Regions from separate parts of the Weizmannia sp. FSL K6-3076 genome, predicted to be linked through region 1. Evidence: riboswitches for the same ligand, from Rfam matches in the RefSeq annotation. Region 1 holds a riboswitch; the other holds the start of a gene.
What was found. Region 1 has a riboswitch for lysine ahead of NSS95_RS09985 (aspartate kinase). Riboswitches for the same ligand answer to the same signal wherever they lie in the genome.
Positions count from the first base shown of each region.

Region 2: another riboswitch for lysine. It lies ahead of NSS95_RS01395 (amino acid permease); the one in region 1 lies ahead of NSS95_RS09985 (aspartate kinase).

Region 1 covers NZ_JBBOWU010000001.1:2,087,289-2,094,681, reverse strand. The annotation lists gene NSS95_RS10000 (electron transfer flavoprotein subunit alpha/FixB family protein) at 1-486, shown strand, start outside; gene trxA (thioredoxin) at 672-986, shown strand; gene uvrC (excinuclease ABC subunit UvrC) at 1,092-2,864, shown strand; lysine riboswitch at 2,967-3,144, shown strand; gene NSS95_RS09985 (aspartate kinase) at 3,282-4,511, shown strand; gene NSS95_RS09980 (YslB family protein) at 4,545-5,009, opposite strand; gene NSS95_RS09975 (succinate dehydrogenase cytochrome b558 subunit) at 5,438-6,046, shown strand; gene sdhA (succinate dehydrogenase flavoprotein subunit) at 6,118-7,393, shown strand, end outside.
Region 2 covers NZ_JBBOWU010000001.1:279,237-286,629, forward strand. The annotation lists gene NSS95_RS01380 (amino acid permease) at 1-1,048, shown strand, start outside; gene NSS95_RS01385 (hypothetical protein) at 1,525-1,893, shown strand; gene NSS95_RS01390 (peptide MFS transporter) at 1,982-3,475, opposite strand; gene NSS95_RS01395 (amino acid permease) at 3,825-5,315, opposite strand; lysine riboswitch at 5,415-5,608, opposite strand; gene NSS95_RS01400 (helix-turn-helix domain-containing protein) at 6,086-6,628, shown strand; gene NSS95_RS01405 (ABC transporter ATP-binding protein) at 6,659-7,393, shown strand, end outside.

The DNA.
Region 1 (7,393 bases):
GATGAATCACGCACAGGGGATATCGAAACCGTTGACGCGGGAATTAAAGATTTACGCGCGATCATCAAAGAAGTGGTTCGGAAAGTAAGTGAAGGGGTTGACCTTTCGGAAGCGAAAGTCATCGTTTCAGGCGGCCGCGGCGTGAAAAGCGCGGATGGCTTCAAACCGCTGAAAGAACTTGCCGATGTGCTCGGCGGCGCGGTTGGGGCTTCGCGCGGCGCATGTGACGCTGGCTATTGCGATTATTCTCTGCAAATCGGGCAGACGGGCAAAGTGGTTACACCGGATTTGTATATCGCATGCGGTATTTCCGGTGCCATCCAGCATTTGGCCGGCATGTCCAACTCGAAAGTGATTGTGGCCATTAACAAAGACCCGGAAGCGAACATCTTCAACGTGGCGGATTACGGCATTGTCGGCGACCTGTTCGAAGTGGTCCCGCTTCTCACAGAGGAAATCAAAAAACTGAAAGTCACATCGGCGTAATCCCGGGCCCGGACGAAAAAATTCGTTCCGGGCCTGTTTTCTGTTGGATATTCGTGAAAAAAGGGTATAAAATAATAAAATCATTACTGCTTTTTCCGGACCGGACAAATTGTTCGCAACATATGATAAAGGATGATATACTTATCCCAAGCAGTAATAGTTTGATTTAGGAGGGTTCTTTCAATATGGCAATTACACATGCTACCGACGCGACTTTCGAGCAGGAAGTCAGCCAAGGTTTGGTATTAACGGATTTTTGGGCAACATGGTGTGGTCCGTGCAAAATGATTGCACCGGTACTTGAAGAAATCGATGCTGAAATGGGCGACAAGGTGAAAATCGTCAAAGTAGACGTGGATGAGAATCAGGAAACGACCAGCAAATTCGGCGTCATGAGCATTCCGACCCTTGTTCTCATGAAAGATGGCAAACCGGTCGACAAAGTGATCGGTTACCAGCCGAAAGAAGCTTTGCAAGAATTAGTGAACAAACATTTATAATACAATAAACGCTCGGCTTCAAGCCGTGCGCAAATGCATTTTAAAATCCGGGCCGGCTGTGGTCCGGGTTTTTTACAGAACGCAGGATTTTGAGGTGAAGAGAAATTGAACGAGACGATCCGCAATAAACTTGCCCTCCTGCCCGCCCAACCCGGCTGCTATTTAATGAAAGACAGACAGGGGACCATCATTTATGTCGGGAAGGCCAAAATTTTAAAAAACCGTGTCCGCTCTTACTTTTCCGGTTCGCATGACGCAAAAACGCAGCGGCTTGTCAGCGAGATCGAAGACTTTGAGTATATTGTCACTTCTTCCAATATTGAAGCCCTTATTCTTGAAATTAATTTAATCAAAAAGCATGACCCGAAATACAACATCATGCTGAAAGATGATAAAACATACCCGTATATTAAGCTGACCCATGAACGCCACCCGCGTCTGATCACCACCCGGAAAGTGAAAAAAGATAAAGGCAAATATTTCGGCCCGTATCCGAACGTGCAGGCGGCTAATGAAACAAAAAAGCTGCTGGACCGGTTGTATCCTTTGCGGAAATGCACCAATATGCCGGACCGCGTCTGCCTTTATTACCATTTAGGCCAGTGTCTTGCGCCGTGTGTCAATGAGGTGAAAGAAGAAACATACAAAGAGATCACCGATCAAATTACCCGCTTTTTGAACGGGGGTTACACGGAAATCAAAAAAGAACTGGAAGAAAAAATGCATGAGGCTGCAGAAAAGCTTGAATTTGAGCGGGCAAAAGAATACCGCGACCAGATCGCCAATATTGAAATGACGATGGAAAAACAGAAAATTACAATGACAGATTTTACGGACCGCGACATTTTCGGCTACGCAGTGGATAAAGGCTGGATGTGCGTCCAGGTCTTTTTCATGCGCCAAGGAAAGCTGATCGAACGGGATGTCTCGCTTTTTCCGTCTTACGATGAGCCGGAGGAGGAATTTTTGAGCTATTTGGGGCAGTTTTATGCCAAACCGGAGCATATTAAGCCGAAAGAAGTGCTGATTACGGAAAAAGCAGACCGGGAACTGGCGGAACAACTGCTCGAAATCAAAGTACTCCAGCCGAAAAAAGGCCAGAAACGGGAACTCGTGTTAATGGCCGAGAAAAACGCAAAGATTGCATTGAAGGAAAAATTCGCGTTGATTGAACGGGACGAGGAACGGACGATCAAAGCCGTTGAAAATCTTGGCGAAAAGCTTGGCATCTACACACCGCATCGGATTGAAGCGTTCGATAATTCGAATATCCAGGGGACAAACCCGGTTTCGGCGATGGTCGTGTTTGTGGACGGTAAGCCGGCAAAAAAAGAATACCGCAAATATAAAATCAAAACAGTGGAAGGACCGGATGATTATGAATCGATGCGCGAAGTGATCCGCCGCCGTTACATCCGTGCCCTAAGGGAAAACTTACCGCTTCCGGATCTCATCATCATTGACGGCGGAAAAGGGCAAATTGACGCGGCAAGGGATGTGCTTGAAAATGAGCTCGGGCTTGAGATCCCGATCGGCGGCCTGGCAAAGGATGAGAAGCACAATACATCGCAGCTTTTGTTCGGCAACCCGCTGGAAGTTGTGCCGCTCGGGCGGAACAGCCAGGAATTTTACCTGCTTCAGCGCATCCAGGATGAAGTGCACCGGTTTGCGATTACCTTCCACAGGGAATTGCGTGGAAAATCCGCTTTTCAATCGGCGCTTGACGATATTCCGGGCATCGGGCCGAAACGGAAAAAACAACTGCTCCGCCACTTTGGCTCCTTGAAGAAAATGAAACAAGCAAAGCTGGAAGAATTTGTGGAAGCGGGCATCCCGCGTCCGGTATCCGAAACATTAATCAAAAAATTACAAGAATAACCTGGCAGGGTTTTTCCGTATATGGTATAATCATGATAATTTCATATGGCAGGCTTTGTTTCAGACTTTCGGGTGCGATCATCCCGGCGTCCGGCAAAGCCGTTACATGATAGAGGCGCAAAACTTAAGAGTAAGAAGCGGGAGAAGATTGGGCTTCCGGGATCGTTTCTGAAAGGAAGTTTTGCCGAAGTGAAAATGGCCTCAATGCCGTTTTTGCTGGTTCTGTACTGAAAAAGTCCGGAACTGTCAGGATGAAATGTCTTGGAGCGCTATCTCACAGGAATGACTGCGTACCCGCGTATGCAAAAGCGATGAGATATCCGTTCTCATTGCTTTTTTTAAATGGGCGCCAAGTTGCTTTGCCTTTCACTCTGACAGCCTCATCTTACTTATAAACTGCAGAAGGTGGCGGAGTTATTGGGAATCATTGTTCAGAAATTCGGGGGAACTTCGGTTGGAAATGTGGAAAGGATCCGGAATACGGTCAACCGGATTATTGAAGAAAAGGAAAAGGGCCATGATGTTGTCGTCGTTGTTTCCGCGATGGGCAAAACAACGGACCAGCTTGTCGGGCTTGCAAATGAACTTTCTGCGTATCCTGCAAAACGCGAAATGGATATGCTGCTTTCAACCGGCGAACAGGTGACGATTTCGCTTGTCGCCATGGCACTGATCGCTCGCGGCTACGATGCCGTTTCTTATACCGGATGGCAGGCCGGCATTATAACGGAACCCGTACACGGAAACGCCCGGATCACGGAAATCCGGACTGAAAAAATCAAATCCCGTCTGGCAGCCGGGCAAATTGTAATCGTCGCCGGGTTTCAGGGCATCACCCCGGCAGGCGAAATTGCGACACTCGGCAGGGGCGGCTCGGATACAACGGCAGTGGCGCTTGCAGCAGCGCTTCATGCGGACCGCTGCCTGATCTATACGGATGTCACCGGCGTGTTTACGTCCGACCCACGCTATATTCCGAATGCCCGGAAGCTTAAGGCTGTATCCTATGATGAGATGCTTGAACTGGCGAGTCTCGGGGCGGGCGTTTTGCATGCAAGGGCAGTGGAGTTTGCCAAAAATGCGGCTGTGCCGCTGATCGTTTGTTCGAGCCTTGAAAGGGAGGAAGGCACGTTAATAGAGGAGGAAGTTTCGGTGGAAAAAAATTTAATTGTCCGCGGCGTTGCATTTGAAGATGGCATTACAAGGGTGACCATTTTCGGACTGGAAAACGGCTTCCGCAATTTGCCGGATATTTTTACGACACTGGCGGAACACCATATTGATGTCGATATCATTATCCAGAACCAGACAGCGGACCATAAAACGTATTTATCTTTTTCGATAAAAGATAAAGATTTAAAAGAAACGGCCGATCTTTTGGAAGCCGGGAAAGAAGCCCTCAGTATTGACCATTTTGAAACGGAAACCGGCCTCGCAAAAGTGTCCATCATCGGATCGGGCATGGTTTCCAACCCGGGCGTTGCGGCAAAAATGTTCCAGGTGCTGGCAGATCACGGCATTGCCATTAAAATGATCAGCACGTCCGAAATCAAAGTGTCCACCGTTGTCGATGCAAAAGAAATGGTCCGGGCCGCCCGGTGCCTGCACGAAGCATTTGAACTGGATGCAGTGGAACAAAATATATGAAAATATGAAAAAGCAGGGGAGCCCCCTGCTTTTTCATATTGATTCTCCGGCCGGGTCTTTCGCATCCCACTGCACGGTGATCCGGACTTTTTTTGCTTTTTTCGCAACTTCCTCAACAGCTTCCGTGATCAGTTTTTTCTGCATCTGGTACTGCTCGGCTAAAAAACCGGCTTCAAGCTTGAATGTCGGCTCTTGACCTGCGCCCATATCCAGCTGCCGTTCAATCATCGGCCCGGATAACTCAAATTCGATATGATATTTCTCTTCTTTTTTGATCGATAACGTTCCCCAGCCGGCTTCTTTGAAAAAAGAAACCATTTCTTCATAGGTAAGCAGCTGGAATTTTCTTGCCAAATGTTTTCCGGCCCAGTATAGAATATCCGGTGTTTCCTTGCCGAGTATATCCGGAATTAATATATTACGCAACAGCTCATATCCGAATGCGGGCACCATTAGCTGTTCCGCAACGGTTTGTTCATTTCCGCCAGAAGATTTCACGCAATTCCCCTCTTTCTATATGCTATATTATATACAAAATAAAACCGGACTTAAAAGCATTTTTTGAGTGTACACCAAAATAATGGGAACTTTTTTTCGCCGGCTTCCGCGTCACATGGGGAAATTATGCCGGTTGCGGTAAAATCCGATGAAAAAAGACAAGCCTTGGATAAAAATTCCTTTTTTATGCAAAAGCATATGGCAAAAGAGCTATACTGAAAAAATTTTAAAAAATGGGAGAAAGACTGACAAATATGACAAATAAACGGTATTTTCAGCGCAAATTCATGAATGCGTTTCCTTGACGCGCCCATTTGTCGGGAGTACAATAAAACTGTCACATAATTGTTATAAAATATTTATGCGGGAGGAAGCAATGCAAAATTTGTCTTCTTTGCATAAATTCACACTACAAAGGGGGATACAATGTGGCTGGAAATCGAGAGTTTTATAACCGCAAACTGCATTCTTTGCTGGGTGTTATACCCATCGGCTTATTTTTAGTCATCCACTTGACCGTGAACCACTATGCGGTAAACGGTGCTGCTGCCTTCAATAAAGCAGCCGGTTTTATGGAAAACCTGCCGTTTCTGCTTTTTGTGGAAGTAGTGTTCATTTATTTGCCGCTTTTGTTCCATGCAATTTACGGCTTATATATTTCGTTTACGGCATCGAGCAATGTCGGCACGATGGGCTACTTCCGGAACTGGATGTACCTTTTGCAAAGAATCAGCGGTGTGTTGGTCCTGATCTTTCTCGTATTTCACATCTATGAAACACGCATTCAAATGGCGTTTGGCAAGGAATTGAACTTTGATCTGATGGCAAATCTATTAGCAAATCGTTGGATGCTCGCCTGGTACATAATTGGGACAGTGGCTGCCGTTTTCCACTTTGCCAACGGTCTCTGGTCGTTCCTGGTCAGCTGGGGCATTACACAGTCACGCCGGTCACAGCAAATTTCCACATATGTGATGGTTGTGGTCTTTGTGCTGCTTTCTGTTGTCGGCGTCAGGGCTTTATTAGCATTTGCATAATGAAAAGATTCGAAAAATAGCAGTTTACTGGTTTGTAAGAGGCATCAAGTATGAAGAGGGAGTGAATCAAGTTGGCTAATGGCAAAATCATTGTTGTCGGCGGAGGGCTTGCCGGTTTGATGGCGACTGTAAAAATTGCAGAAGCAGGCCGGCAGGTTGATCTGTTTTCGCTAGTGCCGGTAAAAAGGTCGCACTCTGTTTGCGCACAGGGCGGCATTAACGGCGCTGTCAATACAAAAGGGGAAGGGGATTCGCCATGGATCCACTTTGACGATACGGTATACGGGGGCGACTTCCTTGCCAACCAGCCGCCGGTAAAAGCGATGTGCGAAGCGGCGCCGGGGATTATCCACCTGTTTGACCGGATGGGCGTCATGTTCAACCGCACGCCGGAAGGGCTTTTGGACTTCAGGCGTTTCGGCGGCACCCAGCACCACCGGACAGCATTTGCAGGCGCAACAACCGGTCAGCAGCTTTTATACGCATTGGATGAACAGGTAAGGCGCCATGAAGTGAACGGGCTTGTCACGAAATACGAAGGCTGGGAATTTCTTGGCATTATCAAAGACGATGAAGGCATTTGCCGCGGCATCGTTTCGCAAAACCTGACAACAATGGAAATCAAAGCTTTTCCTGCGGATGCCGTCATTATGGCATCGGGCGGCCTTGGCATTATTTTCGGGAAATCAACCAACTCGATGATCAATACCGGCTCGGCGGCTTCCATTGTATACCAGCAAGGCGCAACGTATGCGAACGGCGAATTTATCCAAATTCACCCGACTGCCATCCCGGGCGATGACAAACTGCGGCTGATGAGTGAATCCGCACGCGGGGAAGGCGGGCGCATCTGGACGTACAAAGACGGCAAACCGTGGTATTTCCTGGAAGAAAAATATCCGGCATACGGGAACCTCGTGCCGCGCGACATTGCAACCCGTGAAATTTTCCATGTCTGCGTGGACTTGAAACTCGGCATTAACGGCGAGAACATGGTTTATCTCGATTTGTCGCACAAAGACCCGCATGAACTGGACGTAAAACTGGGCGGGATTATTGAAATCTATGAAAAATTCGTCGGCGATGACCCGCATAAAGTGCCGATGAAAGTGTTCCCGGCCGTCCACTATTCCATGGGCGGATTATGGGTGGACTATAAACAGCATACGAGCATTCCGGGGCTGTTCGCAGCAGGCGAATGCGACTACTCGATGCACGGCGCGAACCGCTTAGGGGCAAACTCCCTGCTTTCTGCCATTTACGGCGGGATGGTAGCCGGCCCTGAAGCTGTCAACTACATCGACGGGCTTGAAAAGAGCACGGATGCACTGCCGTCAACCGTCTTTG
Region 2 (7,393 bases), 1.8 Mb from region 1:
TGCCGAAATTACCGCAGTCGGTATGTATGTTCAATTTTGGGTACCCGATCTGCCACAGTGGATTCCTGCTTTGATTTGCGTCGCTGTTTTGTTTCTCATCAATATTGCGACAGTCAAAGCATTCGGGGAAATGGAATTTTGGTTTGCTATTATTAAAGTTGTCACCATTATTGCCCTGATTGTTATCGGCATTCTCCTCGTGTTCGCTGGTTTTCAAAGCAATGGGGGGCACGCCTCTTTTACAAACCTGTGGCAGCACGGCGGCTTTTTCCCGAATGGCTCAAAAGGGTTTTTGCTAGCGTTTGAAATGGCCGTCTTTTCATTTGTCGGGATTGAACTGGTCGGCGTAACAGCCGGGGAAGCAGAGGATCCATCAAAGACGCTGCCAAAAGCGATCAACCAGATTCCGCTGCGGATTTTACTGTTTTATGTCGGCGCTTTGTTTGTCATCATGTCGATTTATCCTTGGAACCGGCTGAATCCGGATGCGAGCCCGTTTGTCCGGGTATTTGCTGATATCGGTCTGCCGGCTGCAGCAGGTATCATCAATTTTGTGGTGCTCACTTCGGCGGCTTCCTCGTGCAACAGCGGCATTTTCAGTACAAGCCGTATGCTGTATTCTCTTGCAGAAGATGGAAAAGCACCGAAAATATTTAAAAAGTTAAACAAGCGGAATGTCCCGGCACCTGCTTTGCTTGGTTCAACGATCATGCTGTTAATCGGCGTTATGCTGAATTATTTTATGAAGAGCACGCAAGTCTTTACGCTTGTCACAAGCATTTCATCCATCTGTTTTGTCTGGGTGTGGGGCGTCATTATGGTTGCCCACTTGCGTTTCCGGAAAAATATGCCGGAAGAAGCGGCCAAAATCTCTTTTAAATTGCCGTTTGCCCCGGTCATCAACTGGATTGTACTCTTGTTCTTTGTTTTTGTCCTCGTGGTTCTGGGGATAGCAAAAGATACGCGTGTTGCCTTATTTGTGACACCGGTATGGTTCATCCTGCTTGTCATCGCTTACGGCCTGACACGAAAGAAGAAAAGCATTTAACAAAAACCCGTTTGGAAAGAGGATTTCCAAACGGGTTTTTCTCTTTTATATAGGGTCAACAACCTGTGTCTTAAAATATAAAAGACTTCATCTTTGAAAATACGATTTTGTCTTCTCTATACCTTGAATCAGCTTTCAAGTGCAAGCTTTTCTCTGGACTTTCTAAAAAAACCATTTAAATTTTTGCCAAAACTGTCAGCATCCTTGCCAAATCTAGGAATTTTGCGTGTTCAGCAAGCCCTACGTTAAGGAGTCGTGGAAAAATGAAGGCCTTTCTTTACATAGAGGGCGTCTACGTTAAGGAAGCGTGAAAAAACGAGGCTCTTCCTTAACCTAGAGGGCGTTTATGTTAAGAAAGCGTGCAAAAATGAAGGCTTTTCTTTACATAGGGCCCATCTACGTTAAGGGAAGATGACTATGATGCAGCCGAGGAACTTGTATCCCAGCAAGATGATCTTAAAACGCAACTCGATACTTTGAACAAACAGGTCGATGTTGCACAAGCTGACTTGAAAAATGCAAAATCAGAATTAAAATCCACTCAAAGCAAAGTGGATGCCAAGAAAAAGGACCTTGCTTCATTGACAGGACAGGTGCAGAAAGCGAAAAGTGCACCAAAGACGCTGGCAGCCGGCAGATATGAAGTTGGCAAAGACATCCCGGAAGGAAGGTATAAAGCCACGCCGGTTGGTGAAGGATCGAACTTCGTCACTTTTGACGGAGAAGGTGTACCAGATGTGAATACGATTCTTGGCGTAGATGGCGAAGCTTCCTATACATTTATGGTCTATGACGGCTACACGATCCAGACAGAAGCAACGGTTAAGCTTACCCCAATCGATTAGCATCCACTCCAATTGTTACACGGCACATACCAGCAAATCCATTAAAAAAACCGGGGACCAATGCCCCGGTTTTTCATCACTTCATCTATTATTTTATCCCTCTCATCAGCCGTTTGATGACCGGTGCGTAGAGGAGCAGGAATATGCCCAAAATGACCGAAACAAGGCCGACGCCGCCGAAGTAGATCACTTCATGGTTGGCGCTGTACAGTTTGACAAGCTGGGCGTTCAACGTTTGGGCCGCAGCATCAGACAAGTTCCAGAGGCTGAGCATTTGCGCCGAGAATGCGGCTGGCGCCAGCTTTGTCGATACACTCAAACCAACCGGTGACAAGCAAAGTTCCCCGATCACGACAAGGAAGTAGCTCAATACAAGCCAGAGCGGGCTCACGAGCGACGAAGAGCCGTTAAAGTAAGCCGGGGCCATCATGACCATATAGGACAAACCAGCAAGGATAAGCCCAAACGAAAATTTAACCGGTGTAGACGGCTGCCTGTCTCCCAGCTTCACCCAAAGCGAAGCCAAAACCGGCGCAAAGACGACGATAAACAGCGGATTCAATGTCTGAAACCAGGACGGTAAAATATGAATGCCGGCAAAATTCAGCTGTGTCCGCTTGTCCGCATAGACGGCGAGCAAACTCGCGCCTTGTTCTTCAATCGCCCAGAAGACGATGGAAGCAATAAATAAAGGAATATAAGCCAAAATGCGTGAGCGTTCGTCTTTCGATGTTTTTTTGCTAAAGTACATCATAAAGAAGTACCAGGCAGGAATCAAAAATCCTAAAATGCTGACGATGGTAATAAAGCTGTTCAGATTTAAAATCCGTGTCGGAATGGTAATCGCCAGCAAAATAATCAGGACGACAGCTCCTACGCCGATTTTGGTGAAAGTCGATCTTCTTTCTTCCGGCTTCAACGGGTTGTGCACAACAGAGCCGGCAAGCCCAAGATTTTTCTTCCTGGACATGGTGAATGCGATCAAACCGAAAAACATTCCGATCGCTGCAATACTGAAGCCGAGATGGTAATTGTACCCCTGACCGATTGTTCCGACAATGAGCGGCGCAATGAAGGCCCCGAGGTTAACCGCCATGTAGTAAATGCTGAAACCGGAATCGCGCCGCAAGTCTTTTTCATCATACAATTCCCCGACGGTTGAAGCGGCATTTGGTTTTAACAAGCCTGTCCCAAGCACAATCAGCACCATGGAAACGATCAGCGCCGGGAACCCTCCCGGAAAGGACAACGCAATATGCCCGAGCATAATCAGCACTCCGCCGTAAAAAACGGTTTTGGCGGAACCGAGCAGACGGTCTGAAATCCAGCCGCCGATAATCCCCGACATATAAACAAGCGCGCCGTAAATCGAAGCAATCGATGCGGCTGTTGTCGGGTCCAATCCCAACCCGCCGTTTGACAGGCGGTCATACATGTAGTAAATCAGAATCCCTTTCATCCCGTAGTAAGAGAATCTCTCCCAAAACTCTAGGAAAAATAAAGTCGACAACCCTTTTGGATGACCAAAAAATCCGGTCTGTGGAACAGTTGCCAGAACTTTTTTCTTGTCGATTGTTGACATGCCATTGCCTCCTTGTAAAAATCACATATTGGCATAATTTGTGAAATTAACTGAAAAATAAGTGCTGGTTTTTTCGGGGAATGAATGCGATAGATAAAATATTAACGTAAAATGAGAAAAAAATAAAGATTAATTTTTTGGCAAATTTGTGTGCGCCATTGTTAAAAAAGGCTGGAACCCGCATGAAATAAAGGATTCTGAGCTAGGAAAATATTTAAAATGAATTTTTTTCCTAGATAAAGGAAACGTTTTCATAAATTAAAATAAAGGTAAATTTCATATAATTTATGTTAAAAGTAAGTTTCTGATGAAAGGAAAAAACCTGCGGCAGCCACCGCAGGTTTTTCCGTTAGGATTCTCGGTTAAAATCGCATTCCTGTAAAGAAACGACTTTTGTCTTTTTCACAAATTTATAAATGAGCCATACGGCAATAAAGATGGGCAGGCCAATATACGAGACAAACACGCTTCCCCACTTAATATGGTCTCCCAAAAATGCCTGGTAGTTTTGCCCGAGAATGACGACCGTACAAACGGCAAACGCAAATAGCGGGCCGAATGGGAACCATTTTGAACGGTAAGGCAGGTCGCTCAAAGCTTTGCCTTGTGCTACATATGCACGGCGGAATCGGTAATGGCTGATGGCAATGCCGAGCCAGGCGATAAAGCCGGATAAGCCGGATGCGTTCAGGAGCCAGTTGTACACTGCCCCGTCGCCGAAGAAAGATGCAAGGAAAGCAACCGTTCCGACAAGCGCAGTGACAATCAGTGCATTCACCGGCACCCCGCGTTTATCCAGTTTCCCGAGGAATTTCGGCGCTTTGCCGTCGCGCGCAAGTTCCCAGAGCATCCGCGTTGACGCGTACATGCCCGAGTTGCCGGCAGAAAGAACAGCCGTTAAAATAATCGCATTCATGACAGAAGCCGCAAAAGCAATGCCGGCACGCTGAAATACAATTGTGAACGGGCTCATCGTAATGTCATCGGCGGTTAATCTCGAATCCGTGAACGGAATCAACAGGCCGATGACAAAAATCGCCAGAATATAGAAAAGCAAGATTCTCCAAAATACAGATTTCACAGCACGCGGAATGGTCTTTTCCGGATCTTCGCTTTCACCGGCCGCAACCCCGAGCAGTTCTGTTCCCTGGAATGAAAACCCGGCTGCCATAAAAACCCCGAGCACGGCCAGGAATCCGCCGTGGACTGGGCCGTCTGCAATCGTAAAGTTAGAAAAGCCGATTGTTTTTCCGCCCATAATCCCGAAAATCATCAGTGCGCCGACAATGATAAAGGCAATGACGGTTACGACTTTAATGATTGCAAACCAGTATTCAGCTTCCCCGAACCCTTTTACAGATAAATAATTTAATAAGAACATGATGAGAAGGCAAGCCGCACTCCACACGATCGAAGGCATGTGCGGGAACCAGAATTTCATGATAATGGTTGCTGCTGATAATTCGGCTGCGATCGTGATCGCCCAGTTGTACCAATAGTTCCAGCCAAGCGCAAATCCAAGTGCCGGATCAACAAATTTTGTTGCGTACGTGCTGAAGGTGCCTGCAACCGGCATGTAGGCGGCCATTTCTGCAAGGCTTGTCATTAAAAAGTACACCATGACGCCGATTAATGCATAAGCGAGAAGCGCACCGCCAGGCCCCGCGCTGTGGATTGCCCCGCCGCTTGCCAGAAAAAGCCCGGTTCCGATTGATCCACCGAGGGAAATCATGGTCAGGTGGCGGGATTTTAATTTCCGCTTCAGCTTCGTCAATTCACCCTTTTTTGCAACGGGAACCGCTCCGGCTGCAGTGCTTTGCCCATGATAGAAGTCATCCATCCTTGATTCACTCCTTTTTATATAGGAAGGAGCAGGGAATAAACAAAAATGCCGCAGTCGTGGAGACGCGGCATCAAAGCGTATACCCTCCATCAACCTTCCGAAGATAGCTCAACACATATGCGAGGGGGAATCGCATATGTGACAGTTCTGTTCCTGTTCGGAAACAGCCCCAACATGGCACCGCGGGATCCGGCACCACGTTTCGGCAGCTTTTCCTTTCAACCGGAGTCTTAAACTTTACCCGTGTCTCGTCCGATTTACTCATAAAAGCTGCGACCTCTACCTCACCGGATTTGATGAGGATTTTTTATTCCATTTGATTTACATATTATTATAGTTATTTTTTTAGGGAAAATCAATAGAAAAGGAAGCAGAACGGAGTGGCAAAAATATATGGGATATAAAATGGGCTTAAGTTTTTACATCAAGCCCGGCACTAATTTGCATGATTGACTTTTTGCAGCGGGCAACAGCACGGCAATATTTTGTCCATTTTATATACAGGCTTATTGGCAAACATCTGCCTCTCCGTGCGAAAACTGCAAACGCCTGATTGGGATGGTTCGTTGGCTGAAAAGGAGGGGCTACCGCTTTTCCGCGGGTCACAAACAGGCAGGATGACAGCCTGATTCGTGTTTTTTTCAAAAAGGCCTTTACATCTGCCTGCTTTTTTATATAATACAAATGAAAGTAAACTTAAAGTTTAATAAAACAGAACTTCCTTGCCTTTGAGTTTACAAATGCTAAACAAATGGGAAGGGCTTATGATGGAAATTGGGAAAAAGATTAAAAACTTAAGGTTGAAAAAAGGACTCACCCAGGAGGAACTTGGAGAGCGCACGGATTTAAGCAAAGGCTACATTTCCCAGCTTGAGCGGGATTTAAGCTCCCCCTCGATTGACACGTTTTTTAATATATTGGAAGTGCTCGGCTGCACGCCAAAAGAATTTTTTGATGAAGAAGAGCGTGAACAAAAAGTGGTATACGGGGAAGAAGACCAGACCGATTATCTCGATGAAGAGCGCGGGTATAAAATCCAGTGGCTCGTCCCGGAGTCGAATGAAAAGGAAATGGAACCGATCCTGCTCACGCTTGAGGAAAAAGGGGAGTTTAAAACCTTTGAACCTTCTTTATCGGAAACCTTTGCCTATGTATTAGAAGGCCGGATTTCGGTGCGGCTTGGCAAACGCCTGTACCGTGCGAAAGCCGGAGAAGCCATTTATTATCATGCATCCGATGAGCATCAGATACTGAATGACGCGGAAGGCCGGTCCAGGCTTGTGCTCGTTGCCACGGAATCGTATCTGTAGGCTGCATGCGGAAAGAAGAGGAGGACAGCAATGAACAGCGATATCATCATTCGTTTTGACCATGTCACGAAACAATACGACGATGATCCTGCTATTTTGGATGACGTCAGTTTTGAAATTGAACGTGGAAAATTCTACACCCTGCTCGGGCCGTCGGGTTGCGGGAAAACAACCATTTTGCGCCTGATTGCAGGATTTATTGCGCCGACAAAAGGAAATATTTACATCAACGGAAAAATCGTGAATGACGTTCCGGCCAACCGGCGCCAGGTCAATACCGTTTTCCAGGATTATGCGTTGTTTCCGCATTTAAATGTGTATGAAAACGTCGCGTTCGGGCTGCGCATTAAAAAAATGAAGGCGGCTGTGATTGACCAAAAAGTAAAAGAAGCCTTGAAGTTTGTGAACCTGGAAGGCTATGAAAACCGGGAAATCAGCGAAATGTCAGGCGGGCAGCGGCAACGGGTCGCGATTGCGCGCGCGATTGTCAATGAACCGGAAGTGATTTTGCTGGACGAACCGCTTTCCGCTTTGGATTTGAAGCTGAGGACAGAGATGCAGTATGAACTGCGCGAACTGCAGCGCCGCCTTGGCATTACGTTTATTTTTGTCACGCACGACCAGGAAGAAGCGCTTGCGATGAGCGATGAAATTTTTGTCATCAATAACGGGAAAATTCAGCAGAGCGGGACGCCGACCGATATTTATGATGAACCGATCAACCGCTTTGTGGCGGACTTTATCGGCGAGTCCAATATCCTTCCG